4 regions of the Phytopseudomonas argentinensis genome follow, and region 4 is predicted to be linked to each of the others. Evidence: riboswitches for the same ligand, from Rfam matches in the RefSeq annotation. Region 4 holds a riboswitch; each other region holds the start of a gene.

Region 1 (5,790 bases), 280 kb from region 4:
CGATGAACTTGACCCTATCCCCTGGCGCGATGGCCAGGTAATCGGGCTCGTAGACCATGGCACCGCCGGCGCCGCGGTTGAGCATCTTCACCTCGTGCACCTCGGCCCGGGCCGCGGTGCAGATCAGGGTTGTCAGAAGCGTGATGGCGTAGCGAATGGGCATGGCAACCGTCCGTGTCAGGCAGGATGAAAACGCAGCACCCGGGCGCCGTCTTCCGGGTCGGTCAGGTAGCGGGCGCGCACCCCGAAGGTGTCGCGCAGGCGCTCGGTGGTAAGTACTTCGTCGGGCTCGCCCAGTGCCACCAGGCGGCCGTGTTCCATGACCCCGAGACGATCGCATTCCAGGGCCTGGTTGAGGTCATGCAGGGCGATCAGGGTGGTGACCGGCAGCGCCCGCACCAGGTTGAGGATCGACAGCTGATGCTGGATATCCAGGTGATTGGTGGGCTCGTCGAGCAGCAGCACCTGGGGTTGCTGGGCCAGCGCCCGGGCGATGTGCACCCGCTGGCGCTCACCCCCGGACAGTGTGCTCCAGGCATGCTCGTGCATGTGGGCCATGTCCACGTCGGCCAGGGCCTGCATGACAACGCGCTCGTCATCGGCCGACCACGGCTGCAGCGCCGACAACCAGGGCGTGCGCCCCAGTTCGACGGCATCGCGCACCGTCACGGCGTCGCTGGTATCGGCCTGTTGCTCGACGAACGCCAGTTGCCGGGCCACCTCGCGGCGGCTCAGGCTCGCCAACGGCTTGCCATCGAGCTGCACCTGGCCACTGCCCGGTGCACGAATGCCGGAGAGCAGCTTGAGGAGGGTCGATTTGCCCGAACCGTTGGGCCCGATCAGTCCCAGGGTTTCGCCCTGGCGCACCTCGAGGTCGACGCCCGCCACGATCGCCCTGCCCTTTACCGACCAACCCAGGTCGCTGCACTGCAACATGGTGCTCATCGCCTTTGCCTCCCGCGCACCAGAATCACCGCGAACGCCGGCGCGCCGACCAGGGCGGTGACCACGCCGATCGGCAGCACCTGGCCCTTGATCGCCGTACGCGACAGCACATCGGCGGCGATCAGGAACACCGCGCCAGTCAGTGCCGAGACCGGCACCAGCCGGCCGTGCCGCGCACCGACCAGCAGCCGCGCGGCGTGGGGGATCACCAGGCCGACGAAACCGATGGAGCCGACGATCGACACCATCACCGCCGTGACCAGGGCGGTACAGGCGATCAAGGTGGCCTGTACGCGGCGCACCGGTACGCCCAGGGAGGCCGCCGACTCGGCGCCAAAGGTGAAGGCATCCAGCGCCCGGGTATGCCAGGCAACCAGCAAGACCCCGGCCAGCGCCATCGGCACGGCCAGCAGTACGTCCTGCCAGTTGACCCCGCTGAGGTTGCCGAGCAGCCAGAACATGATGCCGCGGGCCTGCTCGGCGCTGGCCGACTTGGTGATCAGAAAGGAGGTCAGCGCATTGAACAGTTGGGAGCCGGCGATGCCGGCAAGAATGATCTGCGCACTGCCGCTGATGGCGCCACCGCCCGCCGCCCGGGCCAGCAGCGCGACCAGGCCGAATGCGGCGACCGCGCCGAGAAAGGCGCCCATGGACAGCGACAACATGCCGGCCCCGACCCCGAGCAATGCGACGGAAACCGCGCCGGTCGAGGCGCCGGCAGAAATACCCAGCAGGTAGGGGTCGGCCAGGGGGTTGCGCAGCAATGCCTGCAGCACCACTCCGGACACCGCCAGCCCGGCCCCGCAGCTGGCGGCGACCAGGGCGCGGGTCAGGCGGTAATTCCAGACGATGCCCTCGTCGATCGGGTCGAGCACGAAGCCTGCCCCGAACAGCTTGTTGGCCAACACCTGGAACACCACCGAGGGCGCAATGTGGGTTTCACCCAGGGCGATCCCGGCGATCACCGCCACGCCGAGCAATAGCAGGCAGAACAGGGTCAGCAGGAACAGGCGCGAACTGCGTGCGATCATTGGAAGTCGTCAACGGCCTTGGCAAGGGTTTCGATGCCGCTGATCATGCGCAGCGAGGCCTGCATGCCATCGGCATCGATGATCACGATGCGCCCATGCTTGACGGCATCCATGTGCTTGGCGACCGGGTCGTTGCGCAGGAATTCGAGCTTCTTCTGCACATCGTCGGCGGGAAAGCGACGGCGGTCCATGCGCGCCAGCACCAGCACCGTGGGGTTGGCCTTGGCCAGGGTCTCCCAGCCGACGCTCGGCCATTCCTCGTTGGACTCGACCACGTTGCGTAGCCCCAGGGATTTCATCATGTAGTCGGCCACGCCCTTCTGGCCCGCCACGTAGGGGTCCAGATCCATGTCCGGGCTGGAGAACCAGAACAGCGCGGAAATATCCCTGGCCTGACGCTGCTCGGCACCGGCCACCGCCGCGGCCAGGCGCTTCTGCAGATCGGCGACCAGGGCGTCGCCCTTGTCCTGCACGTCGAAGATCTGCGCCAGCTGGTCGATGCTCTTGTACAGGCTGTCGATCTGGAACGGCTGCAGGCGGGTGCCGTCGGCGCCGACCAGGTTGTCCTTGCCTTCGCAGTCGGTGGGCATGATGTAGGTGGGGATGTTCAGGTCGTGAAACTGCTTACGCGTACCCACCACACCCTGCTCGCCCACCATCCACTCGAACTGCACCGCCACCAGGCCCGGGCGCTTGCCGATCACCGACTCGAAGCTCGGGTCGTTGTCGGCCAGGCGCGGCACCTTGGCATTCTGCGCCTCGAATTCGGGCAGCACGTGGCTGAACCACAGCGAAGTACCGGCCAGGCGCTCGCCCAGGCCCATGGAATAGAGGATTTCGGTGCCCGCCTGGCCGATGGTCACGGCAGTGCCGGGGCTTTTCGCAAAGGTCAGCGACTGCCCGCAGTTTTCCAGGCTGAGCGGATACTGGGTCGGGCCGGCGGCACAGGTCAGAGAAGACAGACTCAGGGCGGCACCGATGAGGGCAAGGCGTGACACGAACATCCGGGTGATCTCCTAATCAACAAATACGCATAAAGGCAGTGCGTAGGCTGGAGAACACATCACGCCGCGCGGCCACGGCCACGCCTGTCCCTTGCGGGAAGTGATCACGGATGCCCCCTCCCGGACACCCCGCCGGCGGTTCGATTACTGGCGCCTGCCCACCAGAAGCGGAAGCAGACCCATGCCGGCAGGTCTCCTGACTGGTACGTCTGCGCAACGCGGCGGCCTTCCCGGAAGCGATTCCCAGTGACACGAATGCAGCGCTGCTCGATACCTACAGTTGCGGGGGCAGTTCCGTTTGGCCACCCGAGGTGGCGACGGATTCCCTATTAATTCCTCACGGAAACCGGCGCCGGCATCTTAAACGATTAAGTGATCCGCCTGCAGCGCTTTGCCGCCGTTTTACCGTTCACAACACCAGGCCTCTTCAGCCAGAGCCACGCAACGCCCTACGAAAAGCGCCGCCATTATTGTTACAACATAACATTTTGGCAAGCGCATTTAGGCGAGGTTTTCGCGGTGCCCCCGAATCGACGAGCAAGGCTTGTAATGAGAATTAAAATCATCAAGACTGAATGCGTTACTTTATAACGTAGCCAATGGAGCCCCCATGAAACCCGATATCCACCCCACCTATCGCCCTGTCCTGTTTCACGACGTTGCCGCTGACGCCTACTGGCTGATCGGCTCCACGGTCGAGACCGACAAGACGCGCCAGCACAGTGACGGCAACACCTATCCCTATGTCACCCTGGACGTATCCAGTGCATCGCACCCGATCTACACCGGCCAGCAACGCCAGGTCACCAGCGAAGGTCGCGTGGCCGGCTTCAACAAGCGCTTCGCCGGCTTCGCAGGCGCCAAGTCATGAAGGTCGTCGCCTCGCTGAAACAGGCCAAGCTGCGCCATCGCGACTGCCAGATCGTCAAACGTCGCGGACGCATTTACGTGATCTGCAAGACCGAGCCGCGCTTCAAATGCGTACAGGGCCGCCCCAAACCCCAGCGCAAGAACAAGGGCTGAGCGCCTGTATCACCGCCTCGAGGCGCCGCGCACCCTCAGCGAGGGATCACGGCGTCGACGGGGCATTGCGATTGGAAGCTATCGCCGCGGACGAGCTCGCCGCCCTCGGCAGCGGCACTGACAACTCTACGCGCAGCATGGCGAAGCGAATCGCCAGGGCCGCGCCGGACTCCCGACAATAACCATATCCCTCCCTTATCGGCTGGCCTGTTGCCAGGGGTGCCAAGCCGTGGAATGCAGCCAGCACCTGCTACCGTACCTTTACGTCCTGGTCATGCAGCGGGACAGCGCCCGAAAAGTCCAGAGCACCTGAGCCCATTCGACCTTGGCTGCCGGCGGTCTGGCGGCTTACAAGGTGTGGTCATAGAGAATCGCCGCGCCCACGCCGATCAGCACCAGGCCGCCGAGGATTTCCGCCTTGCGGCCGATCGCGGTGCCGATCAGGCGCCCGAGCATCACGCCTATGGTGACCATGGTCATGGTCGCCAGGCCGATGGCCAGCGCCGCGGGCCAGATGTTCACATCGACGAAAGCCAGGCCGACACCCACGGCCAGCGCGTCGATGCTGGTGGCGAATGCCGTGGCGGCCAGCAGCCAGAAGGAATGCGCCGTGGGTTTCTCTCCTGCCTCGTCGGCCTCGGGCTGCAAGCCCGCGTGGATCATGTGGCCGCCGAGTAACAGCAGCAGCGTGAAGGCGATCCAGTGATCCCACTGTTCCACATAGCCAGCCGCGGCCTGGCCGATGAACCAGCCGACCGCCGGCGTGATGGCTTCGATCACGCCGAAGATCAGACCGGTGCGCAGGGCATCGAGAAATCGGGGGTTGTGCAGCGAGGCGCCCTTGCCGACAGCCGCGGCGAAGGCATCGGTGGACATGGCGAAGGCCAGGAAGACAAGAGAAAGGAAACTCACGGTTACGTCTCGGTCGGGCTACGAGTCAATGACCGATACACGCGCCCGACCTCAGGCACGTATCAGTCATTGGTCTCACCAACCGAAAGGTGTTCGTACCACGGCTGCTGCCGAGAATGTTGATACGAACGCTGCCGAGCGAACCCGGAAGCAGGCTACTCCCCAAAGAGGCCCGCACTTTACTCAAAAGCGCAGCGCGAAAAAACCATTTTTTCTACCGGGAAATCAGTCGTTTCGACAGGAAGGTTCGCTACCCGGCCACTGGCTGCGCAGGCAGCGTGCCGATGGGCTGTCTTGCACCGCGGCTAACAGGGGGGCGCAGAGCTCCAGAGGGCGGCTCGGCGGAAGCCGCCATCCGCGACACTCAGCCAGTGACGCTGCCTTTGAACGGGCGCCCGGCGAAATACGTCCACCAGGCTGGCGACGACCATCTCGCCCATACCCGTGGGGGTCTGCATCGTGGCGCTGGCGCGGCTGCGGCACCACCTGCTCGAACTCGAACAGCTCGCCGGGCACCTGGGGCTCGTCGGCGAACACGTCCAGCCCGGCACCGGCGATCTACCCACTGCAGCGCGGCGACGAGGCCAACTGTCCCAGGCGCTTCCGGCAGATCCACGGACTGCCGCCCAGCCAGTTCCGCCGCTAGCAACTGAACCCGGGCACGCCGCCGATTCCGTTTACCGACTCGCTCGCTAGGCGGCGCTGGCTGCCTGGGCGGCACGCAGGCGGCGCACGTAGAGCACGCCCCAGGTCAGCCCCAGCAGTGCCGAGGCCAGCGATCCCAGCAGCACGCCCAGCTTGGCGGCGGCCAGCAGGTTGGCATCGCTGAATGCCAGGTTGGCGATAAATATCGACATGGTGAAGCCGATCCCCGC
Region 2 (5,790 bases), 2.3 Mb from region 4:
GGCCTGCGCGGTGGAACTGATCCATGCCTATTCCCTGGTGCACGACGACCTGCCGGCCATGGACGACGACGACCTGCGTCGCGGTCAGCCGACCACCCACAAGGCCTTCGACGAAGCCACCGCGATTCTTGCCGGCGATGGCCTGCAGAGCCTGGCCTTCGCCGTGCTTGCCAGCACAGCGCACAACCCGCAGAGCGCCGAGATTCGCCTGAGCATGTTCCAGGCCCTGGCCGATGCGGCAGGCCCGGCCGGCATGGTCGGTGGCCAGGCCATCGACCTCGGCTCGGTGGGCCAGCAATTGCAGCAACCGGCACTGGAAACCATGCATCGGCACAAGACCGGTGCGCTGATCGAAGCCAGCGTGCGCCTCGGTGCCCTGGCCAGCGGCCGCGCCGACACGTACAGCCTGGCAGCGCTGAGCACCTACGCCCGCGCCGTCGGCCTGGCCTTCCAGGTGCAGGACGACATCCTCGACGTGGAAAGCGATACCGCGACCCTGGGCAAGACCCAGGGCAAGGACCAGGCGAACGACAAGCCGACCTACCCCGCCCTGCTCGGCATGGACGCGGCCAAGGCCTATGCCCTGGAGCTGCGCGACCAGGCGTTGCACGCCCTGCGGCCGTTCGGCGAGGCCGCCGAGCCGCTGCGCGAGCTGGCGCGTTATATCGTCGAACGGCGCAACTGAACCGCTGTCTATCTGACATCGCTGCTGCGGCAAACACGCCCAAGCCCTCCCTTGGGCTAGGGTCATCGCATCAGGTAGACTGCCCCACTATTTTCGAATTCCTATAACGACTCACCTGATGCCGACGACTTTCCACGAGATTCCCCGCGAACGCCCGCTGACGCCGCTGCTCGACCGTGCCAATACGCCGGATGAGTTGCGCCGCCTTGGCGAGGCCGAGCTGGAAACCCTGGCGGATGAACTGCGCCAGTACCTGCTCTACACGGTCGGCCAGACCGGCGGGCATTTTGGCGCCGGCCTCGGGGTGATCGAACTGACCGTCGCCCTGCACTACGTCTTCGATACGCCAGACGACCGCCTGGTGTGGGACGTCGGCCATCAGGCCTACCCCCACAAGATTCTTACCGGCCGCCGCGAGCGCATGGGCAGTCTGCGCCAGAAAGACGGCATCGCCGCCTTCCCGCGTCGCTCGGAGAGCGAATACGACACCTTTGGCGTTGGCCATTCCAGCACCTCGATCAGCGCCGCACTGGGCATGGCCATCGCCGCCCAGCGCCAGGGCAGCAAGCGCAAGTCGGTGGCGGTGATCGGCGACGGCGCGCTGACCGCCGGCATGGCCTTCGAAGCGCTCAACCACGCTGCCGACGTGAAGGCCAACATGCTGGTGGTGCTCAACGACAACGACATGTCGATCTCCAAGAACGTCGGCGGCCTGTCCAACTACCTGGCCAAGATCCTCTCCAGCCGCACCTACGCCAACGTGCGCGAAGGCAGCAAGAAAGTGCTGTCCAAGCTGCCCGGCGCCTGGGAAATCGCCCGCAAGACCGAAGAGCACGCCAAGGGCATGCTGGTCTCCGGCACCCTGTTCGAAGAGCTGGGCTGGAACTACATCGGCCCCATCGACGGCCACGACTTGCCGACCCTGCTGGCCACCCTGCGCAACATGCGCGACCTGGAGGGCCTGCAGTTCCTCCATGTGGTCACCAAGAAGGGCAAGGGCTTCGCGCCGGCCGAGGTCGATCCGATCGTCTACCACGCCATCACCAAGCTGGAGCCGATCAACGCGCCGGCCGAGGTGAAGAAGCCGTCCGGCCCGAAATACTCCAGCGTGTTCGGCCAATGGCTGTGCGAGATGGCCGCCCATGACGAACGCCTGATGGCGGTCACCCCGGCCATGAAGGAAGGCTCCGACCTGGTGGCGTTCAGCGAGCGTCACCCGGATCGCTACTTCGACGTGGCCATCGCCGAGCAGCATGCGGTGACGCTGGCCGCCGGCATGGCCTGCGAAGGCGCCAAGCCGGTGGTGGCGATCTACTCGACCTTCCTGCAGCGCGCCTACGATCAGCTGATCCACGACGTCGCTGTGCAGAACCTCGACGTGCTGTTCGCCATCGACCGCGCCGGCCTGGTCGGCGAAGACGGCCCGACCCACGCGGGCAGCTTCGACCTCTCCTACCTGCGCTGCATCCCCGGCATGCTGATCATGACGCCGAGCGATGAAAACGAGCTGCACCACATGCTCACCACCGGCTACCAGTTCACTGGCCCGGCGGCAGTGCGCTACCCGCGCGGCAGCGGCCCGAACGCAACCATCGACCGTGAGCTGACGCCACTGCCGATCGGCAAGGGCGTGGTGCGCCGCCAGGGCAAGGGTGTCGCCCTGCTGGTGTTCGGCGTGCAGCTGAATGAGGCCCTGCGCGTCGGCGAAACCCTGGACGCCACGGTGGTCGACATGCGCTTCGTCAAACCCCTCGACGAAGCGCTGGTCAGCGAACTGGCTGCAGGCCACGAGCTGCTGGTGACCATCGAGGAAAACAGCGTGATGGGCGGGGCCGGCAGCGCGGTCAGCGAATTCCTTGCCGCCCAGGGCACCCTCAAGCCAATGCTGCACCTGGGCCTGCCCGACAGCTATGTGGAGCACGCCCGCCCCGACCAGATGCTCGCCGAATGTGGCCTGGACGAAGCGGGCATCGAAGCGGCCGTGCGTCAGCGTCTTGAAAAAGGCTCAAGCAAAGCCTGACCGACTTGCTTGTGTTTCATGCAGTCACCTTCTAAGGTACGCCTCGTTCACCTCCTGCCAGGTGCGCGCGGCGCTGCCACGCCGCGCGTTAAACGGGAAGTCGGTGCGCTCGCTCCGCGCGCCAAGCCGACGCTGCCCCCGCAACGGTAATCGACCGCAATCAGCCGATTGCACAACCGCTCAACCGCCACTGGGTCTACCGGGAAGGCCAGCGGTTGCAGGTCGAAAGCCCGGATACCGCCCTTGCAGGACGAGACGTGTGTTGCGGAGGGCACCACCGTCAAGCGCTGCATGGGCTCATTGCCCCGGCTGGGCTTGCTCCTGCCCTCCTCGAACGTCTGCCGACCTTTGAGGAATTCACAGAATGAAATTATCCCGCCTGCTTCTGGCGACGTCGCTGGCCCCCGGCCTGGCACTAGCCTCCCCGACGAACTACGAGGATGCACTGAAGCTCTCGGAGACCGTGGTGACGGGCAACCGTGACGTGCAGCCGCGCGAACGGAGCAGCACCCCCACCACGGTATTCACCCGCGCCGACATCGAGCGCCTGCAGCCCGGCAGCGTGCTCGACCTGCTGAGCCGGGTGCCAGGGGTGCAGGTCACCCGCGCCGGTGGCCGCGGCAGCACCAGCGGCCTGTACATTCGCGGCACCAAGACCGCACAGAGCCTGGTGCTGGTCGACGGTCAGCGCATCGGCTCGGCATCTGCTGGTGGCGCGCCGCTGGAATACCTGAATGTCGAGCAGATCGAACGTGTCGAAGTGCTGCGCGGCTCACGCTCGGCCATCCATGGTGCCGATGCGATTGGCGGCGTGGTGCAGATTTTCACCCGTCGGGCTACGGGCGAAGGGCTCAACCCGCGCCTGCGCGTCGGCTATGGGTCGAACCACAGCTGGGAACGCAGCCTGGGCCTGTCCGGTGGCGATGCCGACACTCGTTTCAACCTCGGCCTGAGCGCCGACGACACCCGCGGCATCAATCGCACCCATGCCCGCGTGGCGCCGGACAGCGATCGCGACGCCTACCGCATCAACGCCTTCAGCGCCACCCTCAGTCACCGTTTCAGCGAAGCGCTGGCAGCCGGCTTCAGCGTGCTCGACCAGCGCGGCGAGAGCGAATACGACGGTGGCTGGGAAGGTGCCTACCCGTACGCCGACTATCAACTGACCAGTTACTCCGGGTTCCTCGACGCCCAGCTGCTGCCTGACTGGAAAAGCCGCCTGGAAGTCGGCCACAGCGAGAACCGCTCCGTCGAGCGCTTCGATGACGTGCCCGCCAGCAGCCCCTTCAACACCTACCGCAACAGCCTGGCCTGGCTCAACACCCTCGACCTGGGCGACGGCCACAGCCTGCTGCTCGGCGCCGATGGCTACCAGGAACAGCTCAACAGCGATACCGCCTACGCCGAGGACAGCCGCTGGAACCACGCCCTGCTGACGCAGCACCGTTACCGCGGCGAGCGCTTCAGTACCGAGCTGGGCCTGCGCCACGAGAAGAACCAGCAGTTCGGCAGCGCCAACACGTTCAGCGCGGCCCTGGGTTACCAGCTCGATGCGCGCAACGAGCTGATCTTCTCCTACGCCGAGGGCTTCCGCGCGCCGACCTTCAACGACCTCTACTGGCCAGGCGGCGGCAACCCGGACCTGCAGCCGGAGACCTCGAAATCCTACGAGTTGCAGTGGCGCAGCCAAGTGGCCGAGCGCACGGCGCTGCAGGCCTCGGTGTACCGCACCGACCTGCGTGATGCGATCAACGGCTGGCCCGCCGAGAACCTCGACAAGGCGCGTATCAACGGCTTCGAAGGCAGCCTGCAGCAGGAACTGCTGGGCTGGCAGGCCGCCCTTGGCCTGAGCCTGATCGATCCGCGCGACCGCAGCACCGGCAGGCAATTGAATCGCCGCGCCAAGCGCACCCTGAGCCTGGATGTGGATCGCCAGTTCGGCGACTGGTCATTCGGCGCCACCTGGCAGGCGGTCAGCCGTACCTACGACGACGTCGACAATCAGCGCGAGATCGCCGGCCACGGGCTGCTTGGCCTGCGCGGCAACTGGCAGGCGACAGCGGAGCTGGCGCTGGGGCTGAAAGTGGATAACGTGCTGGACAAGGGTTACAGCCGCGCCCAGTACGGCGATGGAAGCTGGCCCGTGACGAATTACCGGGAATACCGGGAAGAAGGCCGTACTGCCCTGCTGTCACTGACCTGGACCCCGGCGTTCTGAGAGCCCGGTCACGACCTTGTTCATTCGGAAACCCCGAATCCGTATTCCTGTGGATTGGCGGCGAAGTGGCGGAAGCAGCTGCAAGCTGCAAGCTACAAGTTCAAAGCAGCCCGCAGTGCTCTAGCTTCTTCTTGCCGCTTGAGGCTTGCGGCTTGAAGCTCAATATTCGCTTCTGCCTTTCTGTCATCACTGCTCGTGGCGCCTCGTCGAGAGAGCATGAAGAGGCCTGAGTCAGGAAATGGCCCGCAAGCGGCACCTACCCGGTCGATGGATCTCCCCGATCCGTTTAAACGCTGCGGGGGCGATCCAGCCGACATGATCACACCCAGCCCTGGGCCTTGAGTTCGCTCTTCACATAGGCGTAGTAGACCGGCGCCGCCACCAGCCCGGCGATGCCGAAGGCGGCCTCGAACACCAGCATCACCAAGAGCAGCTCCCAGGCCCGCGCCTTGATCTGCCCGCCGACGATGCGCGCGTTGAGGAAGTATTCGACCTTGTGGATAACGATCAGGTAGGCCAGTGCGCCCAGCGCCACCCAGATCGACAGCGACAGGCCGACCACGAAGATCGCGGTGTTGGAGATCAGGTTGCCGACCACCGGCAGCAGGCCGGCCACGAAGGTGATCACGATCAGCGTCTTGGTCAGCGGCAGGTGCACGTCGAACAGCGGCAGTACGCCCATCAGGAAGATGCCGGTGAAGGTGGTGTTGAGCAGGGAAATCTTGATCTGCGCGAAGACGATATTGCGAAACGCCTCGACGAAACGCTGCACGCGGGTCAGCAGGGCGCCGGCCAGGGGCTTGAGCTGATCCGGCTCGGGCACGCTCTGCAGGGCGATCACCGCGCCGAGGATCATGCCGATCAACA
Region 3 (5,790 bases), 2.1 Mb from region 4:
GCCCGCGCTGCATGCCTGGTTGTTCGGCCAGCATGGGGCGCTCGACTACCCGACCTTCCTCAAGCAGCTGTACGCCAGCGACCTCAACGAGCGCCTTGCCCGCCAGGGGGCGCAGATCGCCATTGCCGACAACTGCGGCAAGGTCAGCGAGAGCCTGTATCGTCTGCAGCGCCTGCCCTGAACAGGTGGCGGTGGCCTTCGTTGTAGAGCGCCGAGTCGGCGAAATCCTCCGCGCCCAGTACCGGGCCGACGAGAATCAGCGCGGTACGTTTGAAGCCCTTGGCGCTGACCTTCGCCTCGATATCCGCCAGGGTGCCGATCGCCCAGTCCTGATCCGGCCAACTGGCGCGATGCACCACCGCGATGGGGCAACTGGCGCCATAGTGCGGCAGCAGCTCGGCGACGATCTTCGCCAGGTGTGGTACGCCCAGGTGGATGGCCATGGTCGCGCCGTGGCGGGCGAGGTCTTGCAGCTGCTCGCCGGCCGGCATCGGCGACTTGCTGGCGTAGCGGGTGAGGATCACCGTCTGTGACACCCCGGGCAGCGTCAGTTCGCTTTCCAGCAGCGCAGCGCAGGCGGCCGTGGCCGTCACGCCGGGAATGATCTCGAAGGGTATGCCCAGCGCGCGCAGGTGACGAATCTGCTCGCCGATGGCGCCATACAGCGACGGGTCGCCGGAATGCACCCGCGCCACGTCCTCGCCACGGGCGTGGGCGGCGCGCAGCAGGGCGATGATTTCATCCAGGTGCAGCTCGGCGGTATTGACCACCTGATGGGCCTGATGGCCGTCGAGCACCGCGTCGGGCACCAGCGAGCCGGCGTAGAGGATCACCGGGCAGCTGCGGATCAGGCGCTGACCCTTGACGGTGATCAGCTCGGGGTCGCCGGGGCCGGCGCCAATGAAGTAGACGGTCATGCGGTTCCTGAATATGGGGTGGCGGTGTCTTGTATCGACCGATGAAAATCCCGGCAGATCGATAGGGCTTGATCCCTACCCATCGACTCGGGCTACGGCCAGGGTGGCGGCGGCGCTCTTGCGCTTGGTTATCCACAGGCGAGCGGGTCGGCCGCTCAGCTGTTCGGCCAGGGCCAGGGCGCTGGCTTCGGCGATGCCTGGCATGCCGGTCACCCGCAACGCCTTGGCCGAGGTCTCGGTCAGGCGCCCATGGTAACCCGCCAGCACCTCGGCGGGCAGGAAGTGGATCGGCAGGTTCAGGTGCGCGGCCAACAGCTGGAGGCCAGGTTCAGCCGCCTTGTGGGCGCTGCTGGCCAGGGCCGTCAGCTCAGCCGTGCTCGAGCCCTGCTCGGCCAGGGTGCTGTCGAGCAAGGCCAGCAGCTCATCGCGCGAGCACTCGCGCCGGCAACCCAGGCCGGCGACGAGGATGGGCCGCTCATTCACTGCGGCTGGCGCCCACGGCCATGGAACCAGGCGGCAGTCAGGCCCAGGGCGGCCCAGAAAACCGCGTTGGTCAGCAGCGAGGCGAGGATGAACTGATGCTCCAGCGCTTCGGGCGCCAGGCTTTCATGTGCTTCGGGCTGCGGCGCGCCAATCAGGTGGGGCAGGGCGAGAATCATCACGCCCGGAATGCGCAGCAGCCAGTTGCTGCCGAATGCCAGCAACGCCAGGCCGGCGGCGGTCGAGGCCGCGGTGCCGATCCACCAGTACTGGCGCAGCAGCAGGTCCGCCGCGGCAGTGCCTGGCAGTTCCGGCGGCAGGCCGCTGGAGGGTGCCAGTACGAAGGTGGCGAAACCCGCCAGGCCCCAGAGCAGGCCCTGCCAGGTTTTCTCGGGGGCACGCAGGGTGAACAGACCGGCGAGCATCAGCGCAAAGCCGACAGCCACCACCAGGTTGCTCAGGCCTGTGGATAACAGGCGCTGCCAGCCGTCCTCAGGGGCCCAGGCTTCACCGTCATGGCCGTGGCCATCGGCGCCGTCATGGTCGTGAGCGACGGTGCCAGTGTCATGGCCATGTTCCCTTGTGGCTGCAGGCTCCGCGACTTCGAAGGTCTCCGCGTGCTGAATCAACGGGGTTACCCACAGGCTCTGCAGCAGGGTCAGCACGATGGCGGCGAGCAGGCCGGCGAACCCGGCGGTCCGGGCGATACGCTTGATCATTCTGGTGCCCTCAGTGGCAGGGGAACGCGGCGCTATGCCGGGTATCGTGGGCGGCGTTGTGCAGGGCTTCGACCTGGGAGAAGCCGGCGAAGAAGATCAGCACGGCGCCCAGCACGCAGCTGCCAACGGCGAGCAGGATACGTTGCGACAGGGGGAGCGCAGAGGCGCTGGAATCGGAAAGGACACTGCTGGACATGATCGTAGACCTCAGGGGTAAACGGCACAGCAGGACACGGCGAGACAGCCCGCACGAGCAGGCAGCGATCGGCGCGTGCCCGCCCACCGCGGGTTGCCAAACAGAGGATTCAGGCCGGTCTCCGGGCTCACGACGATCACCTTGCGGCGATAGGGATCGGCCTTCCCATGCGCGTGCACAGTGGCCAAAACGATCCTGGCATTCGCTTACCGTTGCGGGGGCAGCGCCGGACTCTAACCGGCTTCCCGTTTCACCTCACGCGCGGCGGCGTGAGACACCTGAAACAACCGGGCAAGAACACCACGAAGCGGCCAGAGCGTCAATATGCTGCAGGTCGCGCCGCGATTGACCGTTACCCAGGCTCTGCGTAGCCTTGCGGTCTTCGAGGTTCTCCATGGGTCGCCATGGAGAGGAAACCTGTTCAGAAGGCTTCTAACAGGTTCAAGAGGGAACACGGATCGCCGTGGCTGCCCCCGCAACTGTAAGCAGCGAGTGCGTCGCCAATCGCCACTGGGAGACCGGGAAGGCCGGCCGCGTGCCATGACCTGCCAGCCAGGAGACCTGCCTCGATAACGCTTTCGACAACCGGGCGGGGTGATCCGGTGATGCCTTGGCGCGAGCCCTGCTCGTGCCTGCCATCCTATTGCCCGCTCGCCGTTTCTGTAGACGCCAGGGGCCACCATGAAAACGCTCGCCAAACTTCCCGTCACCATCGTCACCGGCTTTCTCGGTGCCGGTAAGACCACCCTGCTGCGGCACATGCTGGAAAACGCCGAAGGCCGGCGCATCGCGGTGATCGTCAACGAATTCGGCGAGCTGGGCATCGACGGTGAGATTCTCAAGCAGTGCTCCATCGGCTGCAGCGAGGAAGAAGCCAATGGCCGGGTGTTCGAACTGGCCAACGGCTGCCTGTGCTGCACTGTGCAGGAAGAGTTCTTCCCGGTGATGCGCGAGCTGGTGGAGCGCCGCGGCGATCTCGACCATATCCTTATCGAAACCAGCGGCCTGGCCCTGCCCAAGCCCCTGGTGCAGGCCTTCAACTGGCCGGAAATCCGTAACGCCTGCACCGTCGATGCGGTGATCACCGTGGTCGATAGCCCGGCCGTGGCGGCCGGCACCTTTGCCGCCTTCCCCGATCAGGTCGATGCCCAGCGCAAGCTCGACCCCAACCTCGATCACGAATCGCCGCTGCACGAGCTGTTCGCCGACCAGCTGGCCAGCGCCGACCTGGTGATCCTCAACAAGGCCGACCTGCTCGATGCCGAGGCGCTGGCCGCGGTGCGCGCCGAAGTGGCCGAGGAGCTGCCGTCGGCGGTCAAGGTGGTCGAGGCCCATGGCGGCTCGCTGCCGCTGGAGGTGCTGCTGGGCCTGGACAGCGAGACCGAGCTGCATATCGAAGGCCGCCGTACCCACCATGACGATGAAGACGACGATCACGATCACGACGAATTCGACTCGTTCCACGTGGAACTACCCGAAGCGGACGAGGCGCGCCTGCTCGCTGCCCTGAGGGACGTGGTCGGCAAACACGGCATTCTGCGCGTGAAAGGTTTCGTCGCCGTGCCGAACAAGCCCATGCGTTTGTTGCTGCAGGGCGTCGGTCAGCGCTTCGACAAGCACTTCGACCGCGCCTGGAAGCCCGACGAAGCCCGGGTGACGCGCCTGATCGTGATCGGCCAGGAGCTCGACCACGCCGGCATCGCCACCGAACTCAAGATGGCGTTGGCCTGATGCGAAGCGCGCTCGCGCGTAGGGCGTGCTCGGCTTTGGCTTCCTGCGTCGCTCGACCTCCTGCATCCATGCAGTCGTCGCGAAGCAGTACGCCGCCGATCTTTCGATGGGGCGGCCTTGTGCAGAACTCCGCATGGCCTGGCGGACTGTTTGCTGCGCTCCTGAGTCCGCCCTACGGCGGCTTCGAGTTTGCAGCGAGTAGGGCGTACTCGGCTTTGGCTTCCTGCGTCGCTCGACCTCCTGCATCCGTGCAGTCGTCGCGAAGCCGCATGCCGTCGATCTTTCGATGGGGCGTCGTGGTGAAGAACGCTGCAGGGCTTGGCGGACTGTTCGCTGCGCTCCTGAGTCCCCCCTACAGCAGCTTGCAGCCTGCGGCTTGCAGCTTGCGGCTCGCCTAAATGCACCTGCTACGGACCCAGCCCGGCCAGGCGCTGCCGGCCGACAGCATCGCCGACCTCGGCCAGACCCCCGCCGAGCTGGTGGTGCTGTGCACCGGTGATTCGCACCTGTCGCTGCTGACCGAAGTCGCCCGCCATCTACCCGAGGATTACCCCAGCCTGCGCCTGGCCAGCCCGGCGCAGCTGGGCAACAACGCCTCGGTGGACTTCTACGTCGAGCAGGTGCTCCGGCACGCCAAGGTCATCATGATTTCCGTGCATGGCGGCGTCAGCTACTGGCGCTACGGCATCGAGCGGCTGGTGGAACTGGCCGGGCAGGGCAAGACGCTGATTCTGGTGCCGGGCTGCGATAATCCCGACCCCGCGCTCATGGCGCTGGGCAACGTGACCGCCGAGGATGCCGAGCGGCTCTGGCAGTACCTGCGCCAGGGCGGGGTGGATAACGCCCGGCAGTTCTTCAACTGCATCGCCGACCGCTATATGGGCCGTGATTACGGCTGGCAGCCGCCGCAGGCTCTGCCGCGGGTCGGCCTCTACCACCCACGCCTGGGCAATGCCTCGCTGCAGGCCTGGCGCGGCGACTGGCAGGCCGACGCACCAGTCGCCGCGCTGCTGTTCTATCGCACCCAGGTGCAGGCGGCCAATACCGCCTTCGTCGACACCTTCTGCCAGCGCCTGCAGGCCCAGGGCCTCAACCCGCTGCCCATCGCTGTGGCCAGCCTCAAGGAGGCGGCCTGCATGGCGCAGGTCGAGGACTGGCTCGACGAAGCGGGCGCCAGCGTGATCATCAACACCACCGGTTTCGCCCAGTCCAACCCCGAGTCGCCCCAGGGGCGGCCGTTCCGCCGTGACGTGCCGGTGCTGCAGGCGCTGTGTGCGCTGGACAGCGAAGAGCAATGGCAAGGCAACGCCCAGGGCCTTGGTCCCCGGGACCTGGCCATGCATATCGCGCTGCCGGAATTGGACGGCCGGCTGATCACTCGGCCCATCAGCTTCAAGGGCCTGGCCTGGCGCAGCGAGCGCAGCCAGAGCGATGTGGTCTGCTACCGCGCGCACCTGCCGGGCATGGATTTCGTCGCCGAACTGGCGCGCCGCCAGGTCGATCTGCAACGCTTGCCGGCTGTGGATAAGCGCATCGCCCTGGTGCTCGCCAACTACCCGACCCGCGACGGCCGTATCGGCAATGGCGTCGGCCTGGACACGCCGGCGGCGGCGCTGAATATCCTGCAGGCCCTGCAAGCCCAGGGCTATCCGGTCGAAGGCCTGCCGGTCAGCGGCACCGCACTGATCCACCAACTGCTCGGTGGCGTGACCAACGACCTCGACAGCCTCGACCTGCGGCCCTGCGC
Region 4 (5,790 bases):
TCCAGGGTGTTGCTCAGACGGTACAGCACCACGCCCGGCGCCCCGGCGACGAGAAACCAGAACAGCGCGGCGAACACCGCGTCGCTGCCGTTTTCCAGCACCGACTCGGTGCCGGCACGGGCCACGCCGTTAGCATCCAGGTCCTCGGTACGGCGGCTGACCATGTAGCCAACCCGCTGCCGGGCCAGCGGCAGGTCACCCAGGCGCAGCGCCTGGGCCACCGGCTGGGCGTGCTGATCGAGGCTGCGCAGCCCCAGGGCGGCGTACAGGGCGAGGATCTGCACCAGCCAACCGACCCATGGCAGCTGCACCAACATCAGGGTGAGCAGCGTCAACGGCAGCACCGCCAGGCACCAGGCGCTCACTCCGTGGCTGCGCCAGCCGCCACCGGACGGGTTGAAGCGCTGCTCCAGGCGGTCGGCCAATTTGCCGAAGCCCACCAGCGGGTGCCAGCGCTTCGGCTCGCCGAGGGCGGCATCCAGGGCCACGCCCGCGACGGCGCTGAGGATCAGGCTCATGGACGGTTCTCGTTAATCATGGTGATCCCAGCGGTTCTGAAACAGCAATTCATGCAGCGGCCGCACCTGTGCCCAGCCTTCCTGAGCCAGCATCGGCGCTGGGTAGAAGGCCTGCACCGGCCCCAGGCAGAGCACCGCGACCGGCTTGCTACCCGGCGGCATGCCCAGCAATTCGGCCAGCGCGACGGGGTCGAACAGCGACACCCAGCCCATGCCCAACCCTTCGGCACGGGCTGCCAACCACAGGTTCTGGATCGCGCAGGACAGCGACGCCATGTCCATTTCCGGCAAGGTGCGCCGGCCGAACACATGGGCCTCTCGGCCCTCCATCAGCGCGGCCACCAGCACTTCGGCGCAATCGCGAACACCCTCGACCTTCAGGCGCATGAATTCGTCCGAACGCTCGCCCAGGGCCTCGGCGGTCAGCTGACGTTCGCGCTCGACCAGTTGGTAAATGCCTTCACGCAGCGCCGCCCGGGTGACGCGGATAAAGCGCCACGGCTGCATCAGCCCGACGCTGGGCGCCTGGTGCGCGGCTTCGAGCAAGCGGGCGAGTAGCTCGGGCGCCACCTCGCCGCCGCTGAAATGGCGCATGTCGCGGCGCTCGGCGATGGCGCGGTAGATGGCGGCGCGCTCTTCGGCGCTGAAGGCGTGCTCGCTCATGGCCGCAGCAACGCCGCGGCGGCCGTCGGGTTCGACGGCAGATAGAAGTGGATATAAGAGGCGGTCAGGCGCCCGATCCGAAATACCGCCTCGCTGACCGGCTTGTCATTCGGACAGTCGCCAAGGACCAGTGGCTGCAACCCGGACTCCAGGCGCGAATGGTGGTAGCTGTGCCCGCGCAGTTCGCCCTCGGGCAGTGCCACGCGCTGCAACGCCAGGGCGACCAGGCGCTTCTGCATCTGCCCGTGGCCAGGCACCAGGCCGGCCAGTTCGGCGCGCTCGCCGGCGACATCGCTCAGCGATTCGAGCAGGTACAGCATGCCGCCGCACTCGGCGAGCAGCGGCTTGCCGGCCTGCTGGTGCGCCCTGATGGCGTCGATCATCGGTCGATTGCCACTCAGTGCCTGCAGATGTAGTTCCGGGTAGCCGCCGGGCAGATAGAGGCTGTCCACCTCGGGTAGCGCTTCGTCGCCCAGCGGGCTGAAAGACACCAGGGTCGCCCCCATGCGCTCAAGCAGATCGAGATTGGCCTGGTAGATAAAGGCGAAGGACGCATCGTGCGCCACGCCGATACGCACGCCTTCCAGCAGCGGTTCCAGTGGCGCCAGCGCGGGCGCCGCGAAGGTCACGGGCGGCGGCATGGTCAGGGTGGCGGTCTGCTCGAGGGCATCGGCCGCGGCATCCAGGCGCACATCCAGGTCGGCCAGCTCGGCGGCCTGTACCAGACCAAGGTGCCGGCTTGGCAGCTCGATGGCGGCACTGCGCGGCAACGAGCCGTACCAGCGGATCGAGGCCGGCAGGCTGTCACGGATCAGGTCGTTATGGCGACCTGGATTGACCCGGTTGCCGAGCACGCCGGAGAACGGCAGGTCCGGCTGGTAGCTGGCCAGGCCAACGGCCAGGGCGCCGAAGGTCTGGGCCATGGCCGAACCGTCGATCACCCCAAGCACCGGCACGCCGAAACGACGCGCCAGGTCAGCTGCCGACGGCGAGCCGTCGAACAACCCCATCACGCCTTCGATGAGAATCAGATCGGCCTCGCCCGCCGCTTCCCAGAGCAGCCGCCGGCTCTCGGCCTCGCCGACCATCCACAGGTCGAGCTGATAGACCGGGTTGCCGCTGGCACGGGAGAGGATCATCGGGTCGAGAAAATCCGGCCCGCACTTGAATACCCGCACCCGCTTGCCCTGCCGGGTATGCAGGCGCGCCAGGGCGGCGGTGACGGTGGTCTTGCCCTGCCCCGAAGCCGGCGCGGCAATCACCAGGGTCGGGCAGCGCCGTGGCGTCCCCGGCTCGACGGACAGCGCTTGCTGCGTATTCAAAATTCCACGCCCTTCTGCGCCTTCACCCCGGCCTTGAAGGCATGCTTGACCAGGGTCATCTCGGTCACCGTGTCGGCGGCCTCGAGCAACGCCGGCGGCGCGCCGCGGCCGGTCACCACCACGTGCTGCAGTTCCGGGCGCGACTCGATATCGCGCAGCACCAGATCCAGGTCCAGATAACCGTGCTTGAGGGCGATATTCAGCTCATCGAGCACCACCAGGGCGATCCGCGGATCGCCCAGCAATTGCCTGGCGACATCCCAGGCCTGGCGGGCCTTCTCGATGTCGCGCTGGCGATCCTGGGTATCCCAGGTGTAACCCTCGCCCATCACGTGGTAGCTGACTTCATCGGGGAAACGGCGGAAAAACTGCTCCTCGCCGGTGGCCATGCCGCCCTTGATGAACTGCACCACGCCCACCTTGAGGCCATGGCCCAGCGCTCGGGCAACCATGCCGAAGGCCGAGCTGCTCTTGCCCTTGCCGTTGCCGCTGTGCACCAGCAGCAAACCGTATTCGTCCTGGGCCTGGGCGATCCTGTCGTCCATCAGCGCCTTCTTGCGCGCCATACGGGCGTTGTGGCGCGCATCGCGTTCGGCCGATTCGCGACTGGGGGGTGGGGTCGACTCGCTCATGGGATCTCCTCGGTGCCAGCACGCCTGCGCAGCTGAAACGCTCAGGCATGCATTGATGCCTGACGATAAAAACGATCACGCAGGAGCAGGCAGGGGCTGGCCCTGGGGCCGCGCACCGGCCGCGCCCACCGCGCAACCTAAGGAAAAAGCGACAGGCCGGTCTCCGGGCTTGCGAGCGCGAGTCCCCTGGGACACAGCGACCAACGCGCCTTCCCGTATCAGCGATACAGTGGCCAGAAGCGTGGTTGGACTCGTTTACCGTTGCGGGGGCAGCGTCGGCATTGCTCGCTTGGCGGCAGCGCACCGACTTCCCAGTTTCACCCCTGGCCGCGACCAGGGGCACCTGAAGCAGGTCGCAAAGGGTAAGGACTGACGGCGTAAGCGTCAATCGCAGAGTCGGTGATGTCGCACGGCCTCGCGCGACGGCATGCTCAGGGATGGCTGGCCAGTTCCACCGGAAAGACGCGCTTGGCTTCGATATAGGTGCGCTGCCAGTAGCTGTTGCCAAGGCTGTCCAGGCGCACCGTGCCACCTGAGGATGGCGCATGCACGAAGCGCCCTTCGCCGACGTAGATGCCGGCATGGCTGACCTGCCGTCCACCGTTGGTGGCGAAGAACACCAGATCGCCACTGCGCAGGGAATCCCGGCCAATGGTCGGCGCGCGCATGCTGATCAGCTCGCGCGTCGAGCGCGGCAGCCTGATGCCGGCGGCGTCACGGTACACGTAGCCGATCAGCCCACTGCAGTCGAAACCGCTGTCCGGCGTATTGCCGCCGTAACGATAGGGGGTACCCACCAGACCCAGTGCGCGGAACAGCACATCGTCCGCGCCCCCCTGATAACCACCGGGTGCAGGCATGACCACGACGGGTTGCGGGGCAGGTGCGGGCACTCGGCTGGAGCAGGCACCGAGCAGTGCGGCGAGCAGAAGGAAGGCGATACGGACGGTGGCAGTCATGGACGGACGATCCTGGAGCCTGAATGCGCCCTACTCTGCCGTGTTCACAACTGCAGTGCAAGCTTTAGCTTTACACTGCAGTCGCTTGAAAACATTCGAATTGTTACCCGAGCATGCTGACCGGGCAACTCCCCATCAGTGTTGAGAGGCCAAATGCTCGGTCGGCGCCAATGCCAGAACGCGCTTGGCTTCAATGAAGGTGCGCTTCCAATAGCCATCGTCCAGGCTGTCGATACGCACGCCGCCGCTGCGACGGCTGGAGGAATGGATGAATTGATCGTCACCCAGGTAGATGCCGGCGTGGCTGACGCGGCCGCGACCGGCCGTGCTGAAGAACACCAGATCGCCGGGTTTCAGGGCCTTGCGATCGACCAGCGGGGCATCGATGTTGATCATGTCGCGAGTCGAGCGCGGCAGTTCCATCCCCAGCTCCTCGCGGAACAGGTAGCCGATGAAGCCGCTGCAATCGAAACCGGTTTTCACCGAGGTACCACCGAAGCGGTAGCGCGTGCCGATCAGGGAAATACCCTTTTCCAGCACGCTGTCCGCCAGTTGCGGCAAGGCGTAAGGGGCATGATTGGCGAAATCGACGACAGCGTCGTTTTCGCCGGCATCCTTGAGCTCCACGACAGGCGCAGCGACCACCGGCCTGGCAGGCAATGAAGCCTGGGCCTGAGGCGTATCGATCTGGGGTTGCGAGGTGTGGTTAGCGCAGGCGGCGAGAACCAATGTGAGTGCGAGAGGCACGAGGGGTGCGAAGCGTTTGCGCATGGGCACGACCGTGGCATGAAAAATGAACAGCCGCGACTATGCCCGCGAACGGGCTCATTTGCAAATATTATGAGCAGCGATGTGACTCAGTAGTTCCGGGAAAACATCTAAGGCCCGTTCTTCCAGCCGCAAGTCAACCCGGTCACTGACCCGGGTGTGCGACAAATTGACCTCCACCGTCACGCCTCCCGACCGGCGCGCCTGCAGCAGCGGCTCGGCTATATAAGGAAAGCTGGCGCTGGTGCCGGCACTGATCACCAGGTCGAAACCCTTCGCCAACTGCCGTCGTAGACGCTCCAGGGCTACGGACGGCAACAGCTCCCCGAACAACGTCACCGGTGGGCGCAGCACGCCATCGCAAGCCGCGCACAGCGGTGGTAGCGGCCGCTGCAGATGCTCGGCCAACCGCTCGTCGGTTTGTCCGCATCGCTGGCAATAAAGCGGCGCCAATTCTCCGTGAATCTCTATCAGCCGGTCCATGGGGCTGCCGGCCAGGCGGTGGTACCCATCGATATTCTGGGTCAGCACCCAGCATTCGGGCTTGATGGCCTGCAGTTCGGCTATCGCCTGGTGGCCGGCGTTCGGCCCGGCGCCCAGGCAGGCGCTGCCAAGCTGCGCCAGGTATTTCCAGCACAGCGCCGGATCACGGCGCAGCATCTCGCCGGACATGGCCACCTCGATCGGCACGCCATCATCGGTATGGTCGTTGTACAGGCCGCCGATGCCGCGGTAGGTGGGCAAGCCGGAGTCGGCGGAAATTCCCGCCCCGGTGATGATCAGGATGCGCTGCGCGTCGATGAACGCCGACGCCAGGCGCTGCAGTTGCGGCCGCATCAATGGTTGACCGTATGGGCCAGCATCACCGAAAGCTGGCACAGGGGCCGACCACTTTCCCAATGCCACTGATTGAATGCTGCCTGAACCG

What was found. Region 4 has a riboswitch for cobalamin ahead of cobO (cob(I)yrinic acid a,c-diamide adenosyltransferase). Riboswitches for the same ligand answer to the same signal wherever they lie in the genome.
Region 1: it holds a riboswitch for cobalamin, as region 4 does, so the genes downstream of both, SA190iCDA_RS14905 (ABC transporter substrate-binding protein) here and cobO (cob(I)yrinic acid a,c-diamide adenosyltransferase) in region 4, are expected to answer to the same signal.
Region 2: it holds a riboswitch for cobalamin, as region 4 does, so the genes downstream of both, SA190iCDA_RS05985 (TonB-dependent receptor domain-containing protein) here and cobO (cob(I)yrinic acid a,c-diamide adenosyltransferase) in region 4, are expected to answer to the same signal.
Region 3: it holds a riboswitch for cobalamin, as region 4 does, so the genes downstream of both, cobW (cobalamin biosynthesis protein CobW) here and cobO (cob(I)yrinic acid a,c-diamide adenosyltransferase) in region 4, are expected to answer to the same signal.

Annotation. Positions count from the first base shown of each region.
Region 1 covers NZ_CP056087.1:3,339,438-3,345,227, forward strand. The annotation lists gene SA190iCDA_RS14890 (pseudoazurin) at 1-163, opposite strand, end outside; gene SA190iCDA_RS14895 (ABC transporter ATP-binding protein) at 178-945, opposite strand; gene SA190iCDA_RS14900 (FecCD family ABC transporter permease) at 942-1,976, opposite strand; gene SA190iCDA_RS14905 (ABC transporter substrate-binding protein) at 1,973-2,980, opposite strand; cobalamin riboswitch at 3,149-3,346, opposite strand; gene SA190iCDA_RS14910 (type B 50S ribosomal protein L31) at 3,591-3,851, shown strand; gene ykgO (type B 50S ribosomal protein L36) at 3,848-4,003, shown strand; gene mntP (manganese efflux pump MntP) at 4,352-4,879, opposite strand; yybP-ykoY riboswitch at 4,920-5,086, opposite strand; partial or broken gene SA190iCDA_RS14925 (2-hydroxyacid dehydrogenase) at 5,280-5,473, opposite strand; gene nhaA (Na+/H+ antiporter NhaA) at 5,608-5,790, opposite strand, start outside.
Region 2 covers NZ_CP056087.1:1,320,767-1,326,556, reverse strand. The annotation lists gene ispA ((2E,6E)-farnesyl diphosphate synthase) at 1-685, shown strand, start outside; gene dxs (1-deoxy-D-xylulose-5-phosphate synthase) at 804-2,705, shown strand; cobalamin riboswitch at 2,748-2,966, shown strand; gene SA190iCDA_RS05985 (TonB-dependent receptor domain-containing protein) at 3,070-4,923, shown strand; gene SA190iCDA_RS05980 (AI-2E family transporter) at 5,243-5,790, opposite strand, start outside.
Region 3 covers NZ_CP056087.1:600,683-606,472, forward strand. The annotation lists gene SA190iCDA_RS02790 (hypothetical protein) at 1-181, shown strand, start outside; gene cobM (precorrin-4 C(11)-methyltransferase) at 144-917, opposite strand; gene SA190iCDA_RS02800 (cobalamin biosynthesis protein) at 993-1,400, opposite strand; gene SA190iCDA_RS02805 (CbtA family protein) at 1,397-2,116, opposite strand; gene SA190iCDA_RS02810 (CbtB domain-containing protein) at 2,127-2,312, opposite strand; cobalamin riboswitch at 2,407-2,609, opposite strand; cobalamin riboswitch at 2,706-2,896, shown strand; gene cobW (cobalamin biosynthesis protein CobW) at 2,994-4,043, shown strand; gene cobN (cobaltochelatase subunit CobN) at 4,442-5,790, shown strand, end outside.
Region 4 covers NZ_CP056087.1:3,619,417-3,625,206, forward strand. The annotation lists gene cbiB (adenosylcobinamide-phosphate synthase CbiB) at 1-518, opposite strand, end outside; gene bluB (5,6-dimethylbenzimidazole synthase) at 531-1,181, opposite strand; gene SA190iCDA_RS16210 (cobyrinate a,c-diamide synthase) at 1,178-2,485, opposite strand; gene cobO (cob(I)yrinic acid a,c-diamide adenosyltransferase) at 2,500-3,135, opposite strand; cobalamin riboswitch at 3,272-3,497, opposite strand; gene SA190iCDA_RS16220 (C40 family peptidase) at 3,567-4,094, opposite strand; gene SA190iCDA_RS16225 (C40 family peptidase) at 4,230-4,865, opposite strand; gene SA190iCDA_RS16230 (NAD-dependent deacylase) at 4,920-5,699, opposite strand; gene SA190iCDA_RS16235 (DNA-3-methyladenine glycosylase I) at 5,699-5,790, opposite strand, start outside.